DNA from 2 places in the Myceligenerans cantabricum genome. Region 1 is predicted to be linked to the other one. Evidence: riboswitches for the same ligand, from Rfam matches in the RefSeq annotation. Region 1 holds a riboswitch; the other holds the start of a gene.
What was found. A riboswitch is a leader RNA that binds a small molecule or an ion and turns the genes downstream of it on or off. The one in region 1 is predicted to bind cyclic di-AMP.
Positions count from the first base shown of each region.

Region 1 (7,591 bases):
GGTGGCGTGGACCCTGCTGGACAACGCTCGGCTCATCGCCGAGCTGGACACGCCCCCGCGTCCCCGGACCGGCGGGCGTCCGACGAGTGGAGGAACGCATGCCCCTGACCAGTCGTGAATGGCGGCTCGTGGCGCGCCCGGCGGGCACGCCGGCGCCGTCCGACGTCGCCCTGGAGACCGTCACCGTGCCCGACCCCGGCCCCGGGCAGGTCCTCGTGCGCAACGACTACGTCTCCGTCGAGCCCTACATGCGGGGACGCATGAACGACGTGCCCTCCTACGTGCCGCCGTTCGAGCTCGGCAAGCCGATGACCGGGCACGCCGTCGGCACGGTCGTCGCCTCCGGGGCCGACGCCGTCCCCGAGGGGACCGTCGTCGTCCACCTCCTCGGCTGGCGCGAGCACGCCCTCCTCGACGCCGCGCACGTCACCCCCGTCGACACCGGCCTCGCCCCCGCGAGCACCTACCTCGGTGTGCTCGGGGTGCCCGGCCTCACCGCCTGGGCGGCGCTCACCGAGATCGCGCCGGTGCGGCCCGGCGACACCGTGTTCGTCTCCGGCGCGGCCGGCGCCGTCGGCTCCGCCGCGGTCCAGCTGGCGCGGGTGCTCGGGGCGTCCCGCGTCATCGGCTCCGCCGGCGGACCACGCAAGGCCGGGCTCCTCACCGAGCGCTACGGTGCCGACGTCGCCCTCGACTACAAGGCCGCCCCCGTCGTCAAGCAGCTCGTCCGGGCCGCGCCCGACGGCATCGACGTCTACGTCGACAACGTCGGCGGCGACCACCTCGACGCCGCCCTCCTCGCGGCGAACGACCACGGGCGCTTCGCGCTCGTCGGCGCGATCTCCGGGTACAACGAGGAACACCTCCCGCCCGGGCCCCGCTACCTGCCCGTCGCGATCGGCAAGCGCCTCACCCTGCGCGGCTTCATCGCCACCGACCACGAGGACCTGCGGCCCGAGTTCACCCGTGTCGCCGCCGAGGCGCTCGCGGACGGGAGGCTCGTGGCCGACGAGACCGTCGTGGACGGCATCGAGAACGCCTTCGCGGCGTTCACCGACATGATGGCCGGGGCGAACACGGGGAAGATGCTCGTCCGGCCGTGATGACCGGAGCTCGTCGCCCGGGCCGCCCGCCGCCGGCGAGCCCCGGCGGCCGGGCTATCCCGCGTGCGCCTCTCGCAGGAGCGTCGCCACCCAGGTGTACGTCTCGCGCCCGGCGCCGTCGTCGAAGGTGTCGTAGCCGTGGTCCTTGCCCGGGATCTCGCGGTACACGACGAGCGCGCCCGCGGACCCCAGCCGGTCGGCGTACCGGCGCGCCTCGGCGCGCAGGATGTCGTGCTCGCAGGCGATCACCACGGCGGGGGCGATGCCGGTCAGGTCCGCGCGGTCCGACGGCGCCGCCGGGGACACCAGGCGGTCCGCGCGCAGGGCGGCGTCGGGCACGTAGGCGGCGTCGAACAGGTCGCCCATCCAGGGGCGCAGGAGCGGCTTGTCCACGGGCGAGGTCTTCGCCCCGGCCGGGACGGTGAGGTCGAGCGGCGGATAGTGCAGGACCTGGAGCGCGACGCGAGGATACGCGTTCTCCAGCGCGAGCCGGGCCGCCGCCGCGGCGAGCGCGCCACCGGCGCTCTGCCCGCCGACGGTCAGCCGCTGCCCGTCCCAGCCGTGGTCGGCGTCGGCCTCGGCTGCCCAGCCCAGCACGCCGTACGCCTGGCGCGCCGGCCGGGGGAACGGCGCCTGCGGGGCGACGTCGTAGTCGAGGTTGAGCACCACGACGCCGGCCTCGGCGGCGAGCAGCCGGCACCACGGGTCGTCCTGGGCGGGGCCGCGGAGCACGAACCCGCCGCCGTGCAGGTTCACGTGCACCGGTGGGAGGAGCCCTGCGTCAGCCGCCTCCGGGGGCCGGTACGCCCAGGCCCGCACCTCCCCGTGCGGCGTGGGGATCGTGAGGGGTTCGGGCGTGCCCGGGTACTCGGGCAGGCGGTGGCGCGCGGCCTCGGCGAGCCGCCGCCCGGCGGCGGACTGCAGCGCCTGGACGCCGCGGGCGGCGACCGCGGCGAGGCGCGGGTTGCTCAGCAGCGTGGGCATGTCCGGCACCGTACCGGGCCGGGCGCCGCGGGACCGGGATCCTCCGCGGGCCGGCGCCGGGATGTGTGAGGACCGGCACACGCGAAGGCCCGCACGCACGAAGGCCCGCACGCACGAAGGCCCGCACGCACGAAGGCCCGCACCGTGACGGTGCGGGCCTTCGCCGAGCGGGAGCGCCAGGCGCGGACCAGGTCTGCCGAGCCTGCGGCGCCCCCTCGGGTGAGTGCTCCGGCACCCACCCCGTGCTGCGCGTCCGGTGTCAGCCGACGTGGATGAACGTCGGGCTCGACTGCCAGATCGAGGTGTAGCGCACGGTCTGGCCCGGGACAGGGGCCTCGACCTGCATGTCGCCGCCCGCGTAGATGGCGATGTGGCCGGGGGACCAGATGAGGTCGCCCGGCTGGGCCTCGGCCCGGGAGACGACCGTGCCGGCGTAGCGCTGCTCCGAGGAGGTGCGCGGCAGGCTGATGCCGACCTGGGCGTAGACGTAGGACGTGAACCCTGAGCAGTCGAAGCCTGCCGGGGTCGAGCCGCCCCAGAGGTACGGGACGCCGATGTACTGCTTGGCGATGGAGAGGATGTCGGAGCTGGTGGTGGGGGCGGGCGCCTCCTGTGCGGCGGGCTCCTCGGCGACGGCCTCCTCCTGTGCGGCGGGCTCCTCGACGGCGGGTGCGGCCGTCTCCTCGACGGGCTCGGGTGCCGCGACGACGGGCTCGGGCTCGGGCTCCGGCTCGGGCTCGGGCGCCGGCGTCACCTTGATCGTTCCCGTCTCCACGGCGAAGGTGCTGTCGGCGGCGACCTTCACGGTCGGCGCGGTGGCCGCCTCCTGGGCGGCCTGTGCCGGTACGGCTTCGGCCTGGAGGGTCAGGTCCGGGAGCGTGGCCCCCTGGAGGGCCGCCTTCTCCAGGCCCTCCTGCCGGAGGCCCTGGGCCACCGCTTCGAGCTCGGCCGTGCTCGTGTCGTGGTCGCCGGCCGGCGTGGCGTCCGCGGGGGCGCCGAGCAGGGAGACGAGCAGGCCGGAGCCGGCCGCGACGACCGCGCCGCGGCGGGCCGTGGTCGAGATGCCGCGTGCCGCGGCGCGCGTGAGGGGGGTGAGTGGGGTGATGGGGGTGCGGGCAGCACGATGGCGCCCGGGCGTGCGTGTCGTCACGTTCGGTTCTCCCGACGCCTGCGAGGTGAGCTGTCGGATTCGGATCGGAGAATGACCCGGCCGCGGTCCTACCTGTGCGGCTTCACCCCAAGGACACCGATGGTGCCCACTTCGTGGTTCCCCCGTCCCTGTCATCTGTTCGGTGCAGTTGCCCCGGGGCGGTGACAGGGTTCGGCGTCCGCCTCGAGCGCCCGCGAGATTTACCGCGAGCGAGACTGACGGTAACCCTGATGGGCCCGAAAGTCACAATCGCGTTACGGACCTCGCGTCAATCGGCGTGGTGCTTGACGGGATTGTCGGACATGAGTAGTGGGCTCGCGAGCCGTGTCGGGCACGGGCGGCAGAGCGGCGACCAGGCCGGACGCTCCCCGGAGGCCCTCTCGGAAGCGATGTGTCTTCCCGGTCGCGGTTCGCCGGCCAGATCGACGCCGAAACCACCGGCGCGCGGCGCGCCGGGCGGGTTACCAGGATCCGCGCGTGACGAGCCGGAACCTCGCGCGGCCGGAGGTCAGGGTCTCGGGGTGAGGCGGATGACGGGGATGAGCCGGTCGGTGGCGGTCCCGTAGTGCGCGAACCGGGGTACCTCGGTGACGATCTGCTCCCAGGCCGCGGCGCGCTCCTGACCCGACAGCTCGGCGGGGGTGACCGCCAGGTGCTTCCCGCCGACGTCGACCGCGACCTGGTCCGGGTGCGCGGCGAGGTTGTGGTACCAGGCCGGGTTCCCCGAGGCGCCCGCGGCGGAGGCCACCACGAGCCACGTGCCGTCGCCGCCGTCGAACCGGGTGACCGGGGTCTGCCGCGCTTGTCCGGACCTGGCGCCGACGGTGTGCAGGGCGAGCATCTTCATGCCCCCTACCGGGCGGGACCTCTTGCCGGCCCAGCGTGCGACGAGCCTGTTCGCCCAGGCGAGCAGTGCGCCCCGGGGCTGTCGGGCGCCGTGGGTGCCGTGCGGGTACGTGAAGCCGTTGTCGTCCATGGCGATGACTGTACACGGAATTAACTATCATGAGTGTGTACTGTTGGTCGTCGTGACACCCGAGACCGGCGCCTGCCACCCTGGTGATCCCGTCGGCCTGCCCCCGCTGGCCCGGCTCGCCGCCCGCGTGTACGAGGTGATGAGCGACGTGGCTGCCGCGCACGGCCTGAGCGTCGTGCAGGCCCGCATGGTGCTCCAGCTCCGGCACCGGTCCCTGCGCATGGCGGAGCTCGCCCGCGCGACCGGCGTGGAGAAGGCCGCCCTGACAGGCCTGGTCGACCGCGCCGAGCGGCGCGGCCTGGTCGCCCGCGAACCCGTCCCTGGAGACCGCCGCGCCATCGACGTACGCCTCACCGACGACGGCAGACGTGCCGCGCAGGACTTCCAGGACGGTGTCACCGACGCCATGGACGAGCTGGTCGCTCACCTCCCCGTCCGTGACCGGGCCGACCTCCTGCGTCTCGTCACCGACCTCCTCGACGTGAGCGCGCCCCGGGCGCGGGCGGCCGGCGGCGTCGGCTGTCCATAGATCAAGACGATGGTTCACCATGACGATGTTGATGTGATGCTGTGCGGAGATCAGCATCTCCGGCCTCGACGGCCGGGCGGACGGAGACGGCGATGGACATCTTGCTGCTGGGTGGTGTGGTCGCGCTGACGGTGGTGGTCGGCGTGGCGTGGTCGCGACGGCAGGGAGCGGTGCGCGCACCGCGAGCCGCCGGCGACGGCGGGCAGGTCGACTGGGCGTCCCGGGGGGTGGGCGTCGGGACACGGGTCACGTTCGTGCAGTTCTCCGCGCAGGTGTGCGCGGCGTGCCGCTCGACGGCACGGGTCCTCGGGACGCTCGCCGCACCCGGCGACGGCGTCGTGCACCACGAGCTCGACGTCGAGGACCACCTCGCCCTGACGAACCGCCTCGGCGTCCTGCGCACTCCGACCGTCCTGGTCCTCGACCCGGACGGCGTGGAGGTGGCGCGGATGAGCGGCGCCGTGACACCCGCCCAGGCGCGCGAGGCGCTCACCCGGGCGACCGGCCAGGAGCAGGCCGCGGCGACGCGCCCAGGAGCGACCGTGGGCGAGCGGGTCGGCACGACGCAGGGGCCGGCACGATGACCGCGGCGTCGACGCCGCGGGCCGGAGGGCTCGTCGACCCGCGCGGGCCCCGGGCGGGCGCGGGCATCACCGCGCTGCTGCTGGCGATCGTGATGCTGTTCGGCGCGAGCACGGGCGGGCTCGTGCTGCTCACCGCGGTCGCGCTCAGCTTCGTGCTCGGCACGGTGCGCGGGGCGGAGGGCACGTGGCAGGGCTGGATCTTCCGCACCGTGGTGCGCCCGCGCCTCGGCCCGCCGGAGGAGCTCGAGGACCGGCGCCCGCCGCGGTTCGCCCAGCTCATCGGGCTCGTCGTGACCGGGGTCGGCGTCGTCCTCGGGCTCTTCGGCGTGCTCGTGGCGGTCCCGGCCGCGGCGGCGGTGGCGTTCGTCGCCGCCGCCCTCAACTCGGTGTTCGGGCTGTGCCTCGGCTGCGAGCTGTACCTCTTCCTGCGCCGCTGGGGCCTGGTCCGCGCGGCCTGAGAGAGACGCCCGCGCGGGCCGGGAGGGCTGCCGCCGCGCGGGCCCGGGCCCCGGGGAGGGGCTCCGTGCCCGGGCCCGCGCGGCGGGGTCGTGTCGTGGTGGTTACGGCGTGACGACGTCTGGCCAGGGTGCGGACGTCGCGTCGCTCCCGAGGTAGAAGCTCGGGTGGGGCGGCTGGTTGTAGGCGGTGTTCTGCCAGGCGATCGCGACGCGGTACTGCGGGTCGTGCATCAGGGTGGGGATCCGCAGGTCCGTCTCGTACGGGGTGGAGTAGATGCGCAGCGCCGAGCTGTCGCTCGTGCGCCACACGACCTCCTCGCGCCAGTCGCCGAACAGGTCGGCCGACAGCGCGGGCGTCGCCTTGGTGCCGTTGTTCGACGCCACGCCCGACCCGGTCAGCTGCCGCTCACCCGGCGAGTAGCTGTCGATGTGGGTGCCGTCCAGCAGCTCGCGCTCGGCATCGTCGTCCCACCAGATGACGAAGTTCGCCGAGCCCGGCTTGCCGCCGATCGAGCTTCCCGAGGAGTTGAGCAGGCCGCTCACCTGGGAGGACCAGAACTCGGCGCCCGGGTTGCCGGCGTCCACGTTCGCGGCGACGGCGCGGCCGTTGTCCCCGGTCGGCGAGGTCTGGAAGAGGATCGACCCGGTGTCCCCGTCGACCAGCCGCGAGGACGGCTGGTCCGAGTGCTCGCCGGGCATGAACACCTCCTGCCCCGGGTTCCCGGGCACGAAGTCGCTCACGTGCAGCGCGTCGCCGTGGTACATCCGCGTGTTCCACAACGGCTGCCCGTTCGACCCGATCGCCATCGCGCCGAACACGACGTCCTGGCGCCCGTCACCGTCCAGGTCGGCGACGGACAGGCTGTGCGCGCCCTGGCCCTCGTACTGGCTGCCCGCGGTGTTCGAGTCGAAGACCCACCGCGTCGACAGGCTCTGCCCGTCGAAGTCGACCGCCCAGATGACCGAGCGGGTGTAATAGCCCCGCGAGAAGATCATCGACGGCGTCGACCCGTCGAGGTAGGCGGTACCGGCCAGGAACCGGTCGACACGGTTGCCGTAGCTGTCGCCCCAGCTCGAGACGTTGCCGCGCGCGGGCCGGTAGTCGACCGTGTCGACGGCAGCGCCGGTCCTGCCGTCGAAGACGGTCAGGTACTCCGGACCGCTGAGCACGTAGCCGCTGCTGTTGCGGTGGTCGGCGCCGGCGTTCCCGATCACCGTGCCCCGGCCGTCGACCGTGGCGTCCGCCGTCTTCGTCGCGACCTCGGCCGCGCCGTCACCGTCGTAGTCGTACACCTGGAACTGCGTGTAGTGCGCGCCCGACCGGATGTTCCGGCCCAGGTCGATGCGCCACAGCCGGTCGCCCTCCAGGGTGTAGGCGTCGAGGATCGTGTTGCCGGTGTACCCGGACTGCGAGTTGTCCTTCGCGTTCGTCGGGTACCACTTGACGACGTACTCGTAGGTGCCGTCACCGTCCAGGTCGCCGACGCTCACGTCGTTCGCCTCGTAGGTGAAGCCGCCCGACGGCGTCGAGCCGCCCGGGGGCGCCTGGATCGCGACGTCCTGGTAGCCGCCTGCGCCGAACCGGATCTCGGCGTCCGACGGCGTCTCCTCGGTCCCGCCGTTCACCGCCGCCACCGAGTAGGTGGAGCCGGACGACCCGCCGTCGTCCCGGTAGTTGGTCGCACCCGTCAAGGGGGCGGAGGTGAGGCGCTCGCCGTCCCGGTAGACGTGGAACGCCGTGTCGGGGGAGTCGGTGCCCAGGAGGCGCCAGCTGACCAGGTGGCCCGAGCCGGTCGGGATCACCGAG
Region 1 is NZ_BAAHAJ010000009.1:954,845-962,435, reverse strand. Features, by position in the region: gene ACYU96_RS13445 (NADP-dependent oxidoreductase) at 99-1,103, shown strand; gene ACYU96_RS13440 (alpha/beta hydrolase fold domain-containing protein) at 1,158-2,087, opposite strand; gene ACYU96_RS13435 (C40 family peptidase) at 2,347-3,237, opposite strand; cyclic di-AMP (ydaO/yuaA leader) riboswitch at 3,239-3,392, opposite strand; gene ACYU96_RS13430 (nitroreductase family deazaflavin-dependent oxidoreductase) at 3,746-4,213, opposite strand; gene ACYU96_RS13425 (MarR family winged helix-turn-helix transcriptional regulator) at 4,266-4,742, shown strand; gene ACYU96_RS13420 (thioredoxin family protein) at 4,835-5,326, shown strand; gene ACYU96_RS13415 (DUF4395 domain-containing protein) at 5,323-5,784, shown strand; gene ACYU96_RS13410 (rhamnogalacturonan lyase family protein) at 5,887-7,591, opposite strand, start outside.

Region 2 (7,591 bases), on a different contig from region 1:
CGGCGGCGCGGGCCTGAGCGTGGGGCAGCGCCAGCGCGTCGCGCTCACCGCCGCCCTGCTGGACGACGGCGCCGCCCGTCCCCTCGTCATCCTGGACGAGCCGACCGCCCACCTGGACGCCCGGTCCGAGGGTCAGGTCCTCGACACCGTGCGCGCCTGGCGCCGCGAGGGCCGCACGGTGCTCGTCGTCGCGCACCGCGAGTCGCTGCTGGCGATCGCCGACGAGGTCGTCGACGTCGCGGCCCGCCCGCTGTCCGGCGTCGGCCCCCAGGCCACGACCACCTCCGACTCGGACCACGGAGCCGCCCGATGAGCGCCACGCTGCCGACCCGCTTTCCCCGGCCGCAGCCGCCCGGAGACGTGCACCGGAAGCCGCGGGACCCGTTGCGGCGGATCCTGCCGCTGCTGGAGGTCCGGCCTGGTCGTGTCGTGGCCGCCGTCGCGTTCGGCACGCTGACGCTGGTGTGCGCGATCGGGCTGGCGGCCGTCGCGGCGTGGCTGATCGCCCGGGCGTCGCAGATGCCGCCGGTGCTCACGCTGTCGGTCGCGGTGGTGGCGGTGCGCGCGTTCGGGATCGGCCGCGGGGTGCTGCGCTACCTGGAGCGGCTCGCCTCGCACGACGTCGCCCTGCGCGGGATGGCGGCGCTCCGGGCCCGCGTCTACGCCGGCCTCGCCGCCGCGCCGGGGACGCCGTCGGTGCGCAGGGGCGACCTGCTCGCCCGGCTGGGCGCGGACGTCGACGCCGTGGGCGACGTGGTCGTGCGCGCCGTGGTCCCGGCGGGGGTCGCCGTCGTGACCGGGCTCGGCTCGGTGATCCTGGTCGGCGCGTTCCTGCCGGAGGCGGGCCTCGCGCTGGCGGTGTGCCTGCTGCTGGCGGGGGTCGTCGTGCCGTGGCTGGCCGCACGGGCGGCCGCACGCGTCGAGGCCGACGGCGCGGCGGCGCGCGGACGGGTGAGCGGGCTGGCGCTGGAGCTGCTGGAGGACGGGCCACAGCTCCGCGTGGCGGGGCGGTTCCGGGCACGGACCGACGACCTGCGCGCCGCCGACCGCGCACTCGACGCCGTGCACGACGCCGGTGCGCGGGTCTCCGGACTGTCGGCCGGTCTCGGCGCGCTGGCGCAGGGGCTGGCCGTGCTCGCGGCCCTGGCGCTCGGTATCCCCGCGCTGGTGGCGGGCCGGCTGACGCCGGAGGAGCTGAGCGTCGTGGTGCTCACGCCGCTCGCCGTGTTCGAGGCGACCGCGGGGCTTCCGGCGGCGGCCGTGCAGTGGCACCGGTCGCGCGAGGCGGCCCGCCGGCTGCTCGGGCTGCTGGACGCGGGCTCGGACGAACGCGTCGGGGAGGACCGCCCGGACCTGCCGGGCGTGGCACTGGACCTGCGGCCGGGAACGGTGACCGTGGTCACCGGGCCGTCGGGCTCGGGGAAGACGACGCTCCTCATGCGCGCGGCGGGCCTCCTCCCCGAGACCGGGCCAGGACACGTGGACGTGAGACGTGGCACCGCGGACGAGGCGCCAGCGCTTGGCACACTTTTTGTCGCCGAGGACGGTCACGTGTTCGGGACCACCGTGCTGGAGAACCTCCGGGTGGCGCGCGGTGACGTCGGCGAGGCGGACGCGCGCGCCGCGCTCGGCGCCGTGGGGCTCGGGCCCTGGCTCGACGGGCTGCCGGACGGGCTGGGCACGATGCTCGGGACCGACGCGGCGAACGTGTCGGGCGGCGAGCGGCGCCGGCTCCTGCTCGCCCGGGCGCTGCTGGCGCCGGTGGACGTGCTGCTCGTCGACGAGCCGGCCGAGCACCTCGACGCGGAGGCCGCCGACGGCGTCCTGCGCCTCCTCGCGCAGCATGCCCGCGCCACCGGGACCGCCGTCGTCCTCGCGACGCACCGCCCGGTCCCGGCCGCCCTGGCGGACGACCGGATCGACCTCTCCCCCCGCCGCTGACGGGACCCGCGCGGTCGGTCCTTTCTTGAACGATCGGCACGTCGAACAGCCGATCACTCACGAAAGGACCGACCGCGCCGGTTCCCGCCGCCAAGACCGGTCACTCGCCCGTAGCGCCGTCGATCAGCTCGCGGGCGGCGTCCAGGTGGCCGGCGTGGCGCGCGTACTCCTGGAGGACGTGGAAGCCGATCCACAGCAGCGTGGGCGGCGTCTCGTCCGGGCCGAACCGCCCCCCGACCGCGCCGCGCTCCGCCAGGTCGCGGCCGGTCAGGATCTCCCGGGTGCGGACACCGCCGGCGTGCAGGCGGGGCAGCCAGTCGTCGAGACCCGTGCCGTCCGGGACCGTCCAGCGGCCGCACGGGTCCCCGTCGGCGTTGTCTCCCCACGGTTCGATCACCTGATCCGCCAAGAACCCCCACACGAACCAGCGCCGCTCCATGTGCACCAGATGGACCAGCAGCTCCAGCGGGGACCATCCGGACGAAAGAGGTCGCTCGTGCAGCCGCTCGGGCCGCAGGCCTCGGAGCTTGCGCTCGACGGTCCCGCGGTAGTAGTCGAGATATTCCATGAGCTGGACGACGGTGTCCGGGGAATCCACACGGGGCTCGACGTCGGAGAGCGGCATACCCCCACCATAGGCTCACGACCAGCGATGACACCCCCTTTCCGACACGCCCGAAATGCAGACGAAAACATTCGCGTGACCAATTCGTGACATCCGACGAGATCGTCTGTACTGTCATCCACGGCCGCGATACCCAGATCGCGGCCCGGACCCGGCCGCCGAGCCCCGCCACCGGATCCGACCAGCGAAGATATGGCGGGGACGGGGGAACCAGGCAGGACGGGCCGACGGCCCTTGGGGTGAAGCCTCTTCGGAGGCCGGGTGATCTCATCTCCCATCCGAACCCGACAGCTCACCTCGCAGGCGTAGGAGGAGATAGCCGTGTCTACGATCACGTCTGAGACCAACCGCCAGTCCGGCCGAGGCCGGCACCGCGCCGACCGCCCCGCCGTCACCCCCCTGACCGGCGTGAGCGAGGCCGCCGCCAGGACCGGCGCCATCGCTGCCGTCACCGGCGGCATGCTCGCCTCGGTGTTCTCCTCGAGCGCCCACTCCGCGCCCGCCGACAGCACCAAGCAGACCGTCGACTACGGCAAGGCCGACGCCAAGGTCCCGAACGCGCTCGCCGACGAGCTCGTCGACATCGTCAAGGTCGCCAAGGACGCCGAGACCCCCGTCGAGACCAGCACCATCAAGGTCACCCCGTACGCCGAGACCGCGGAGGGCAAGGCCGAGGCCGAGCGCCTCGCCGAGGAGAAGCGCCAGGCCGAGCTCGAGGCCCAGCGCCAGGCGGAGCTCGAGGCCCAGCGTCAGGCCGAGGCGGAGGCAGAAGCCCAGGCGGCCGCCGAGGCAGAGGCCGCCGCCGCTGAGGTCGAAGCGGTGTCCACCTCGACCAGCACCGGCAGCACCACGGGCCAGCAGGCCGTGAACCTCGCGATGGAGCTCGTCGGCACGCCGTACGTGCTCGGCGGCTCCACCCCCGGCGAGGGCCTGGACTGCTCCGGCCTCGTCAGCTACGTGTACGGCCAGCTGGGCGTCAGCCTCCCCCGCACGTCGAGCGACCTGCGCTACGCCGGTACCGTCGTCACCGACCCCCAGCCCGGCGACATCGTGTGGACCGAGGGCCACGTCTCCCTCTACGCCGGCGACGGCATGATCGTCGAGGCCGTGCAGCCGGGCACCCCGCTGCGCTACACGACCATGTGGCAGTCGAACCCGACGTTCGTCCGGGTCGCCTGAGCACGGTCTCGCACCGGGCGGCTCGCCGGGTGCGCGGTAGGGCGGCCACCAGGTCAGCCGTACCGTGCACCCGGTGACTTGCGTCCGGGCACTAGAGTCCCCCGCGTGAAGATCCTCCTGCCCGACGTCGCGTTCGATCTCGACTTCCGGCGGTTCCTCGCCGACGGCGCGCGGCGCGTGTCCGACGACGAGGTCGTCCGCTACGACATGCGTGCGCCCGTCCCCGACGAGCACACCGACGCCGACGTCCTCGTCACCTGGTCCAACCCGCCCGGAGCCGTCTCCGACGCCGCACGGCGACTCACCCGTCTGCGCTGGGTGCAGACGCTGTCGGCCGGGCCGGACGTCGCTCTGGCCGCCGGGTTCGGGGACGACGTCGTCATCTCCTCCGGGCGCTCCCTCCACGACCCGACCGTCGCCGAGCACACCCTGATGCTCGTGCTCGCGTCCGTACGGCGGCTGCCGGAGGCCCTCGCGGCGCAGCGCGAGCACCGCTGGGCCCGCGAGATGGCCACCGCCCAGGCCGCGCCCGGCACGGACGCCCACTGGACGCTCTCCGACGCCCACGTCGTCCTGTGGGGCTTCGGGTCCATCGCGGAGCGGCTGGCACCGATGCTGGCCGCGCTCGGCGCCCGAGTGACCGGGGTGGCGGGCTCGGCGGGGGTGCGCGCCGGGTTCGACGTCGTCGGGCCCGACGGGCTCGCCGGGCTGCTGCCCACGACCGACGTCCTCGTGTCCCTGCTGCCCGCCACGCCGGGCACGCGGCACGCACTCGACGCCGGTGTGCTGGCGCGGCTGCCCGCCCACGCCCGGTTCGTCAACGCGGGCCGGGGCGCGACCGTCGACGAGGCCGCCCTGATCGACGCGCTGCGCTCGGGCCGCCTCGCGGGCGCCGCGCTGGACGTCATGGAGACCGAGCCCCTGCCCGCCGGGTCACCGCTGTGGGACTGCCCGAACCTCGTCCTCACCCCGCACGTGGCGGGCGGGCGGCCCCGCGGTGCCGCCCGGTTCCTCGCGGACCAGCTCACCGCGTGGCGGCGCGACGGCGCCGCCGGGATCAGGAACGTGGCTCGCGCTGGCAGCGCGGACAGAAGTACGACGAGCAGTTCATGAACTGCTCCCGCCGGACCGCCGTCCCGCAGCGTCCCCAGGGCTCGCCCTCCTGGCCGTACACGGTGAGCGAGCGGTCGAAGTAGCCCGACTCGCACTCCCGCTCCGGCCGTGCCCGTCGGGCCTCGCCCTGGTCGTCGCGCATCGCAACGTCGGGTGGGTGCGGAACCACGGACCGCTCCGATCACTGTGAGGACGACAGCGCCCAGCGGAATCCGTCCGGGTCCGCGAAGTGGCTCGAGTTTGCCTCCGCTGCCTGCTCCGCCGGCCCGTCGGGGCTGCCGCCGGCGGACTCGGCGATGGCCATGAGCTGATCCAGGCCCTCCCGGGTCTCCGTGCGGCGGCCCAGCGTCAGTCCGCCCGTGCCCTCACCCGGGTCGTCGATGCCGACGTCCTTGGCGAGGACAGCCCGCGGCATCAGGCAGAATCGCGCTGCTCCCCGCAGAGGTTGGAAGTCGATGTACTTGTTCGCGTAGTCGCGATCAGTCGTCATGCCCAGCGCCTGGTAGAACGTTCGGGAGGCTTTGGGGTCCTGGACGCCGAGGATGATGCTGATCTCGGTGGGCCGAGGGGATCCTGCGCTCTCTCCCTTGTTCTTGCTGGAGTCCGCGGCCACCTTCCACACCGCCCCGTCGGGCGCCTGGAAGGATCCCGAGAATGACCCGAACAGGGCCTTCTTGGCCGGCTTGAGCACCCGCGCGCCCGCACGGGCGGCGGCGTCCATCACCGCCTGCACTTCCGACGGCCTCGCAAGCGCGTAGGTCAAGACGTATCCCGGGAAGGCCGATGATGCGCCCTCAGCCCCCGCGCCAACCGACGTCGGCGGAGTCAGTTCGAAGCGGCCGGTGCCGTGCATGTCCACCTCCACGGACCTGGTGTTCTCGGTCATCACCGGGGTGAAGACTGCGGCGTAGAAGACCTTGGATGCGGGAAGGGCGCCCGCGAGGGTGACGACGTTCAGGGCGAGCGAGGATTCTGCGTGACGGGTCCGCTCGTTCACTGGGCGGCCTTCCTGACCAGCTTCTTCAGCTCGGTCCAGGCGGCCTCCGTCGGCTCGGTCAGGGCATACGAGGTCGCCCAGAGACCGCTGGCGTCGTCAAGGCCGGCCTGCACGCTGAACCCGAACGTCGAGTACCGCTCCTTGTCGCCCTGGCCGCTGCGGAAGAAGCAGAGCACCTTGCCCTTCCTCGCATAGCCGGGCTGGCCGTAGTACAGCTTCGGCTCCAGGTCCGGGGCGCACGCGGTGACGATCGCATGCACCCGCTCGGCGAGGGAGCGGTCGGGCTCGGGCATCTCCGCGATCTTCGCCAGCAGAGCCGCCTCGTTCGCGGCAGCCTTCTCGGCGGCCTTGCCCGCGCGGCCCTGGGCCTTGAGCTCCGCGGCACGTTCCTTGATGGCCGCACGCTCCTGCGCCGACATGGTGTCGCCATCAGTCGGGTGTTCGGCACGGGCTGTCTTCTCAGTCATCTCCCTCTCCTGTCGGTGGTGTGAACTCTGATGCTTCGAGGCTATGGGGAACCCGGTCGTCGTACTTCTCGATTCCTGACCGATCGCCCCGCAGGGCCATCCGTGGGAAGGGCCCGCGCCGTGCTGGAGGTCGATGCGCTCACCGGGCATCGAGCCGTCCTCGGGCTGGCAGGAGCACTCGGTCGGAGACCAGGCGACGAGACACCCTGCTTCTCTGCCAGGCTCCCTTGCCGCGGTACGCAGCGCGGCCGTGCTCACCCAGGAAGAGATCGCCCGCAGGCTCGACGTCAAACAGGCTGCGGTCTCTCACATGGAGAGCCGCGACAGACTGCTGTACAAGACGCTCGTCGCCTACCCGCACACCGCCGGTGCCGCTGACGCCAAGCTCACAGAACCGGGCGGGTCCCACCACGGGCCACAGCCCTCGAAATCAGCGAAAACGCTGGCAGCGCGGACAGAAGTACGACGAGCGGTTCATGAACTGCTCCCGCCGGACCGCCGTCCCGCAGCGGCGGCAGAGCTCGCCCGCGCGGCCGTAGACGTCAAGGTTTCTGGCGAAGTAGCCCGACTCGCCGTTCACGTTGACGTACAGCGCGTCGAAGGACGTACCGCCCTGCGCGAGGGCGTCGCGCATCGTCTCGGCGGCGGCGTCCAGCACCCGCAGCACCTCCGCCTGCCCCATCCGGTCGGTGGGGCGGCGGCCGTGCACCGCGGCGCGCCAGAGCGCCTCGTCGGCGTAGATGTTCCCCACCCCGGAGACCAGCGTCTGGTCGAGCAGGGCGCGCTTGATCTGCGTCCGGCGACGGCGCACGCGCCGCGCGGTCTCCTCGCGCCGCGCGTGCGGGTCGAGCAGGTCGCGGGCGATGTGCGCCACCGGTTCCGGCAGGGCCGGCAGGTCGCTGCCCTGACCGGCGGGCGACCGCGTACCGGGACCGTCCGGGGCCCTGTCCGGCACCAGGTCCTGCACGCTCAGGTGGCCGAACGTGCGCTGGTCGACGAAGTCGAGGTAGCGCACGGGCTCGCCGCCGACGTCGGGAGCACCCTCCAGACGGAGCCGGACCCGCAGGTGGGGGTGCTGCCAGTCGTCCGCGCTGGTGCCGCTGCGGACCAGGAGCTGGCCGGACATGCCGAGGTGGGCCAGGAGGGCGTCGTCGGGGTGCGCGGCGGAGCCGGACGGCGAGGGCAGGTGCCCGCCGGTGCGGTCGGCGACGGAGGACGGGGCGAGGCCGGACGGCGGTGGGAGGTGGCGGCCCGGGCCGTCGTCGTCGG
Region 2 is NZ_BAAHAJ010000001.1:153,251-160,841, reverse strand. Features, by position in the region: gene cydD (thiol reductant ABC exporter subunit CydD) at 1-313, shown strand, start outside; gene ACYU96_RS00755 (amino acid ABC transporter ATP-binding/permease protein) at 310-1,941, shown strand; gene ACYU96_RS00750 (mycothiol transferase) at 2,042-2,566, opposite strand; cyclic di-AMP (ydaO/yuaA leader) riboswitch at 2,726-2,887, shown strand; gene ACYU96_RS00745 (C40 family peptidase) at 2,888-3,745, shown strand; gene ACYU96_RS00740 (NAD(P)-dependent oxidoreductase) at 3,851-4,858, shown strand; partial or broken gene ACYU96_RS00735 (DNA-formamidopyrimidine glycosylase) at 4,803-4,946, opposite strand; gene ACYU96_RS00730 (VOC family protein) at 5,040-5,744, opposite strand; gene ACYU96_RS00725 (DUF1801 domain-containing protein) at 5,852-6,322, opposite strand; gene mutM (bifunctional DNA-formamidopyrimidine glycosylase/DNA-(apurinic or apyrimidinic site) lyase) at 6,753-7,591, opposite strand, start outside.
Region 2: it holds a riboswitch for cyclic di-AMP, as region 1 does, so the genes downstream of both, ACYU96_RS00745 (C40 family peptidase) here and ACYU96_RS13435 (C40 family peptidase) in region 1, are expected to answer to the same signal.